Regions from separate parts of the Virgibacillus dakarensis genome, predicted to be linked through region 1. Evidence: a T-box and tRNA genes for the amino acid it is inferred to sense, from the RefSeq annotation. Region 1 holds a T-box; the other holds one or more tRNA genes.
What was found. A T-box is a leader RNA that pairs with one kind of tRNA and senses whether it is charged. The one in region 1 lies ahead of serS (serine--tRNA ligase), so its partner is inferred to be a tRNA-Ser.

Region 1 (3,424 bases):
GTTGCAATAACATTAATGGTTTTTGCTCGGAATAGCGTCATGCGTAGAGGATTGAGCTCGCGGGGATTTTAAGATAAAATCCCAGGTCCTATTAAAACCTGGGATTTTAGTTTGGTTACCTTATAACTTTCTTTCCACCCATATACGGCTGCAATACTTCCGGTACAACAACAGAGCCGTCTTCCTGCTGGTAATTTTCCAAAATAGCTGCGACAGTACGACCAATTGCCAGGCCAGATCCGTTTAGCGTATGAACAAATTCCGGCTTTCCTTTTTCTTCACGGCGGAAGCGAATTCCTGCACGTCTTGCCTGGAAATCTTCAAAATTGGAGCAAGAAGAAATCTCCCGGTACGTTTCCTGTGTTGGAATCCATACTTCGATATCATATTTTTTCGCAGCGGTAAAACCTAAATCTCCCGTACACATGCTCATAACTCGATATGGAAGTTTTAACAGCTGCAGTACTTTTTCCGCGTGGCCTGTTAACATTTCTAATGTATCATACGAATCTTCCGGTTTTACAAAGTGAACAAGCTCTACTTTATTAAATTGGTGCTGACGAATCAAGCCACGGGTGTCTCGTCCGGCAGATCCTGCTTCAGAACGGAAACTTGTACTAAATGCGACATATTTTTTCGGCAGATCTTTTACCTTTAAAATATCATCCCGGTGATAATTGGTTACTGCCACCTCAGCAGTTGGATTCAGGAAATAATCCCATTCTTCAAGCTTAAACGCATCTTCTTCAAATTTCGGTAATTGTCCTGTACCGGTCAAGCTTGTGCGGTTGACAATATATGGTGGCAGCATTTCCTCATAACCATGTTCATCGGCGTGCAGATCCATCATGAAATTGAGCAAGGCACGCTCCAATCGGGCACCCACACCTTTATAAAAAACAAATCTGCTGCCAGTAACTTTTGCTGCAGCTTCAAAATCAAGGATTTCCAAATCTGTAGCGATATCCCAATGTGCCTTTGCTGCAAAACCAAACTCGGGAATTACGCCCCATTTACGCACTTCTACATTATCATCCTCATCTTCCCCAACCGGAACGCTTTCATGCGGAATATTCGGAATGGAGAGCATAATCTGGGAAAGTTTCGCTTCAATTTCCTTTAGTTCCGTATCGAATGCTTTAATTTGTTCGCCAACTTCGCGCATTTCTTTAATAACAGCGTCAGCATCCTTTTTCTCCTTTTTCAGGGCAGCTATTTGCTGGGACGTTTCGTTCCGTTTCGCCTTTAATTTTTCTGTCTCAGAAATTAATTCCCGACGTCTCGTATCAAGCTCTCCGAATTTCGCAAGCTCCGATAAATCCTCACCGCGATGGGCTAATTTCCCCTTTACCTCATCAAAATTATTACGTAAATACTTCATATCAAGCATTGTTCAATTCCTCCTTATTTTCCTTACAAATCAAAAAACTCCCATCCCTGAATGTAGGGACGAGAGTCTATTCCCGCGTTGCCACCCTTGTTGAAGAAAAAATCTTCCGGCTCCAATACATTAACGGTTATTAACCGGGCTTACCTACACATTTCAGTAAACCAGCTCAAGGATGGATTCACAGTATTCCTGTATCGATTTACACCAGCCATCGACTCTCTTTAGCATTACACACTGTTACTATTTCCTGTCATTACTTTTACAACGATCCTATGTTACCTAAATCATAGCTAATATAGCTTTAAGAAGCAAGTGTTTTTATAGATTGTTCCACCATTTCAACAAAATATTCCATAAATCGGTTATCATCGGTTAATTCCGGATGAAAAGCAGTACAAATATAATGCCCTTGTTTAGCTGCAACTATTTTATCATCATATGTTGCCAAAATCTCCACATCGGACCCAGCCTCTAAAATATATGGTGCCCGGATAAATACGGCATTAAAATCGTTAGCAACGTGGACAATCGGAAGGTCTGTCTCAAAGCTTGCAACCTGACGTCCAAACGCATTTCTGGCTACTTTCATATTCATTAACCCCAGGTGTGCTTCCTGACCATCGATTTCTTTTGCCATCAAGATTAAGCCTGCACAGGTACCAAAAATCGGTTTTCCCGTTTCACCGAACTGCTGAATTGCCGAGAAAAAACCATAGCTATCAATAAGTCTGCGCATTGTCGTACTTTCCCCGCCGGGCAAAATGAGCCCATCGATTTCTGCAAGCTGCTCTTTCCGCTTTATTTCCATAGCTTTTGCACCTGCAGCTTCAATCGAGCGAATATGCTCACGTACGGCACCCTGCAATGCAAGTACACCAATCGTCATCATCGTTATTCCTTCTTTCTACTCACTACGATCCTGCATGCGGTCAGCGGCGGTTAGGGTACTCATTTCAATTCCTTTCATTGCCGTACCGAGACCTTTGGAAAGCTCTGCGATCAATTGATAGTCTTTGTAATGGGTCGTTGCTTCCACAATCGCTTTTGCAAACTTTTCCGGATTGTCCGATTTGAAAATACCAGATCCGACAAATACGCCGTCTGCTCCGAGCTCCATCATCAACGCAGCGTCACTTGGAGTGGCAATTCCACCAGCCGCAAAGTTAACAACCGGCAGGCGACCTTCTTCCCGGATTTGTAATAAGAGTTCGTACGGTGCACCGATTTCTTTTGCATATGTCATTACCTCATCTGCTGACATTGCCGTAAGCTTACGGATTTCAGACTGAACCTGACGCATATGGCGAACAGCTTCAACGATATTTCCTGTTCCAGGTTCTCCTTTCGTCCGCAGCATGGACGCCCCTTCACCAATCCGGCGGGCAGCCTCACCCAAATTGCGGCAGCCGCAAACAAATGGCACCGTATAATCCGATTTTTTCAGGTGGAAAACCTCATCTGCTGGCGTCAGAACTTCACTTTCATCAATGTAATCAACACCCATTGCTTCTAAGACACGTGCTTCAACAATATGGCCAATTCGAGTTTTTGCCATAACCGGAATGGTTACTGCGTTTAAAACTTCTTCCGTAATGGTTGGATCTGCCATACGAGCGACACCGCCTGCAGCACGAATGTCCGATGGAACACGTTCTAATGCCATAACCGCAACTGCCCCTGCTTGTTCAGCTATTTTTGCTTGCTCGGCATTGACAACATCCATGATAACGCCGCCTTTTTGCATTTCTGCCATTCCACGTTTTACACGATCAGTACCAGTGTTTCCCATAAAAATTCCCCCTCTTGTAAACTTTCTATCTCATTTTAATACCTAAAACCAGCCTTTTACCGTATCAACAATCGTGGAGAACAGATTACTGAAAAACGCACCGATGGATCCGAGTAACAGCATGAACCAATTGTCTTTTTCCACAGCCTCGGTCGTAACAATATCAACTGTATCATTAGCATTGGCGTCAAAAATATAGCCATAGTCGTTTTTGCCTTTGAAAACTACTTCGGCCGTACCTATTT
Region 2 (3,424 bases), 610 kb from region 1:
AGCGACTGTCCAATCGCATGGACGAATTTCACGAAACATCCGAGCTGTTGGAGAACTATGAGGAAATGGTAAAACCTTTTCTACAAGAGGAAGATAATCTGGTTTTAGTCGATAATTCCGAGATTGTGAAATCTACTGCCAGTAAAATGGAAGCACTTGGACAAGTGAGAGATGGTTCAACAGGAAAGATAGGCAATGGATATTGGACAACCAACATGATTGCCGTGGCTCCGAAAACAAAGCACCCGATTTCAATTTATTCCCATCTGTACTCCGCCGCCGAAAAGGGATTTGTCAGCGAAAATGAAGAAACATACAAGGGCTTGGATTACGTGAATCAACTTGTAGAGGCAAAGAAGGCAACCTTTGTGATGGATCGTGGGTATGACAATATAGAAGTCATGAAAAAGATCCTCAAGCAGAAAAATAACTTTATCATTCGTTTGAAGAAAAATCGGAATTTATTGTACCAGAATAAAAAATTCCCTGTACACAACTTAGCGATCAGAAGGAAAGGGAAAATCAATTTTCGTTCTGAAATAAAGGGAACCGTATATGATTTGAAAGTCTCTCATCTTACTGTGGAAATTCCTTCGCTAAAGGGTCAAAAATTCACTATGGTTGTGGTGTATGGATACGGAAAAGAGCCGATGGTGCTGCTTACAAATAAACGGGTTCAAAAAAAGGAAGAGGTCCTGTCTATTTTGAAAGCTTATATTACTAGATGGCGTATCGAAGAAATGTTTCGCGTTCAAAAGCAGGAATTTGACTTAGAAAATGTTCGGGTTCGTACATTGCCAAGACTGAAAAGAATGTTTTTACTCGTTTCCATTATGATAACGTTTATGACGCTGAAAGTAGAAAAGCAGAATGGATTTTTCCATGACGTGATTGAACGGGCAAAAGGGATTAAAGCAAAGGATAAAATTAAGATGTTTCTATATCGTTTTTCAGCGGGGATGGAAGCCATATTGATAAAAGACAAACATGGCATTCGGCATTTTAAATACATAGAGAAACCAGTAAGTTCACGGCAGCTAACATTACAACTCTGAATTTATTAATTGAATAGTAAGAAAAAACATACTGATAAGTATGTCTATTTGTGCTGGTTAAAAATTTGCTTCCTTCAATAAAAACGAAAAAAAACCTTCTAAAGGACTCTTAAGGTGAAATAATTCCGTTTTATGCGGCGAAAAAAGGTAAACTTAAAAGCAAATCTATTGAAGAAATACGAAAAATGTATTATTATACTCTATGTGACTTTAAGGAATGTTCAAAAACCCATCAAATGATAAGCGGAAGATTTTTAAACACGCCTTTAAGATACATTTAAACGCTGGTGTAGCACAGCTGGCAGTGCACTTCACTCGTAATGAAGGGGTCGGAGGTTCGAATCCTCTCACCAGCATCATTTCTTTTCCGGAGAAGTACCCAAGCCCGGCTGAAGGGGACGCACTCGAAATGCGTTAGGGCGCTCTGCGTCGCGTGGGTTCGAATCCCACCTTCTCCGCCATTACATTACTTACAACGGAAAAAGTATTTCCTCCCTAAAACATTTAAACAAACGTTTGATCTAACTTCTACTTATAAAACCCGATTGAATGAAGAAAAAGACACCAACTATCGAGAAGATAAATCCGGTAATTAAGATTAAAATAGGCGTTTTAAAATTCTTTGTATCTTCAAACCATGCAATAATGGCCACCCCAAGAATTAATAACATACTCAAAAGCACTGCCACAAACGGATTAGTCGGTGTTATCCAATCATACCAATGAACTACATTCACGAACAACACTCCCTTTCGATTGCTTATTTATTATTCTATCTGATCCTTATAATGATAATAACCCTCAGATTGCACGCACGTCATATTTATCTTTCGGCGATTCCATTATGAACGGGCTTTTATTTCCATCTGTCATTAGAACCAGTTCATGCATTGCTCTTGTGCAAGCAGTATAAAAAAGCGTCCGATCTGACTCCAAGTGGTATGAAACGAAGGATGCATCCGGAATAATCACCGCATCAAATTCAATTCCTTTGGCAAGGTAAACTGGCAGAACCAGGATTCCTTTTTGGAAAGAACGGGATTCTTCATTAATTTGCACTATTGACAGATCTTCTTTTAACATATCATAGATCGTATCACTTTTCTCCTGTGTTTTCGTGATAATCGCTATTGTTTCATGTCCGGCAGCCTTTAATTCATTTATTTTTCTATTCAGTTGTCCCTTTATACCAGCCTGATCACCCAGTTCGATAAGCTCTGGCTTATTTCCTTCCCGATTAAACGGTTCAATCATCTCTCCACCTGGAGCAAAATGTTTTGTAAACTCCACAATCTGTTTGGTCGAGCGGTAACTTTTCGTAAGGGTAATTTTTTCTACCCCTTCTTCCAAATTCGATGGAATCAGCGGGCTTCCTTGCATCGTATGCGTAAATATTGCCTGATTCACATCTCCCAGTAAAGTCATGCTCGCATATGGAAAGATATGCCGGATATACGCAAACTGAAACGGAGTGTAATCCTGAGCCTCGTCGATGAATAAATGACGAACCGATCTGTCTGAATGCTCACCTATCAATCTTTCCTTCACATACAGGTATGGCGCGGCATCTTCCCATGTGATATACTTTCGTGACAGATCCGCTGCCGTTTGTGCGCATATCTTCTCCCACTGATCGGGTGCGTTCTTCGGGTCCCACATTTTAAAAAAAGCTCTATATGTGGCTAATACGTTAACAAAATCCAATCGCTTAACCCGTTTTTTAATACCTGCAAATGCCCTTGCTGTCACTTTCCTTCTCAGATATTCTTCTTCCCTCCCGGAATCATCGATATGCTCCTGTTTTTGCAGTTCCTTGTATACGTGTAAGAAATCCTCTTTACTTAATAATTCGATTTCATCCATAACCCAATCTTTTTCCCTCTCTTTTCGCTCGGTTTTGCGGATCTTGGCTAGCAGCCACTTTGCCACAAGCTCCATTTTATTTGGGATGGAGATGGAATTATCCAATGAGTAAAAGTAATCACGTATTTCCTCTTTTGCAATAATCACTTGTTTTCGGAAAATCACATACCACCTGTTCAACAGGTGGTTTGACTTAGCCCTATAAGGGCATGTTACTTGCAACGCCTTAAGGGCGTGGTTTCGCAAGCCGACTACATTTATTTATTTAGCTTATCTTCTATCATATCTGCATCGGTTTGGTTTTTTATATACTTCTTGATAACCTCTTCATTTCGACCGACGGTATCTACATAATACCCTCTTGCCCAAAAGTGTCTATTTCCTTTACTTTTGTATTCAGGATGTCGGTCGAATATCATCAATGCACTTTTTCCTTTTAAATATCCCATGAATGTTGATACGCTAAGCTTCGGTGGTATCTTCACACATAGGTGAACATGGTCAAC

Region 2: it encodes a tRNA-Ser, which carries the amino acid that the T-box ahead of serS (serine--tRNA ligase) is inferred to sense. The anticodon was not compared.

What each region holds. Positions count from the first base shown of each region.
Region 1 is NZ_LT732554.1:779,873-783,296, reverse strand. Features, by position in the region: gene CZ382_RS13420 (MATE family efflux transporter) at 1-72, shown strand, start outside; gene serS (serine--tRNA ligase) at 116-1,390, opposite strand; T-box leader at 1,443-1,653, opposite strand; gene pdxT (pyridoxal 5'-phosphate synthase glutaminase subunit PdxT) at 1,692-2,279, opposite strand; gene pdxS (pyridoxal 5'-phosphate synthase lyase subunit PdxS) at 2,295-3,179, opposite strand; gene CZ382_RS13400 (serine hydrolase) at 3,222-3,424, opposite strand, start outside.
Region 2 is NZ_LT732554.1:166,984-170,407, forward strand. Features, by position in the region: gene CZ382_RS10385 (transposase) at 1-1,055, shown strand, start outside; tRNA gene CZ382_RS10390 (tRNA-Thr) at 1,339-1,411, shown strand; tRNA gene CZ382_RS10395 (tRNA-Ser) at 1,425-1,516, shown strand; gene CZ382_RS10400 (hypothetical protein) at 1,577-1,792, opposite strand; gene helD (RNA polymerase recycling motor HelD) at 1,857-3,083, opposite strand; gene tnpA (IS200/IS605 family transposase) at 3,176-3,424, opposite strand, start outside.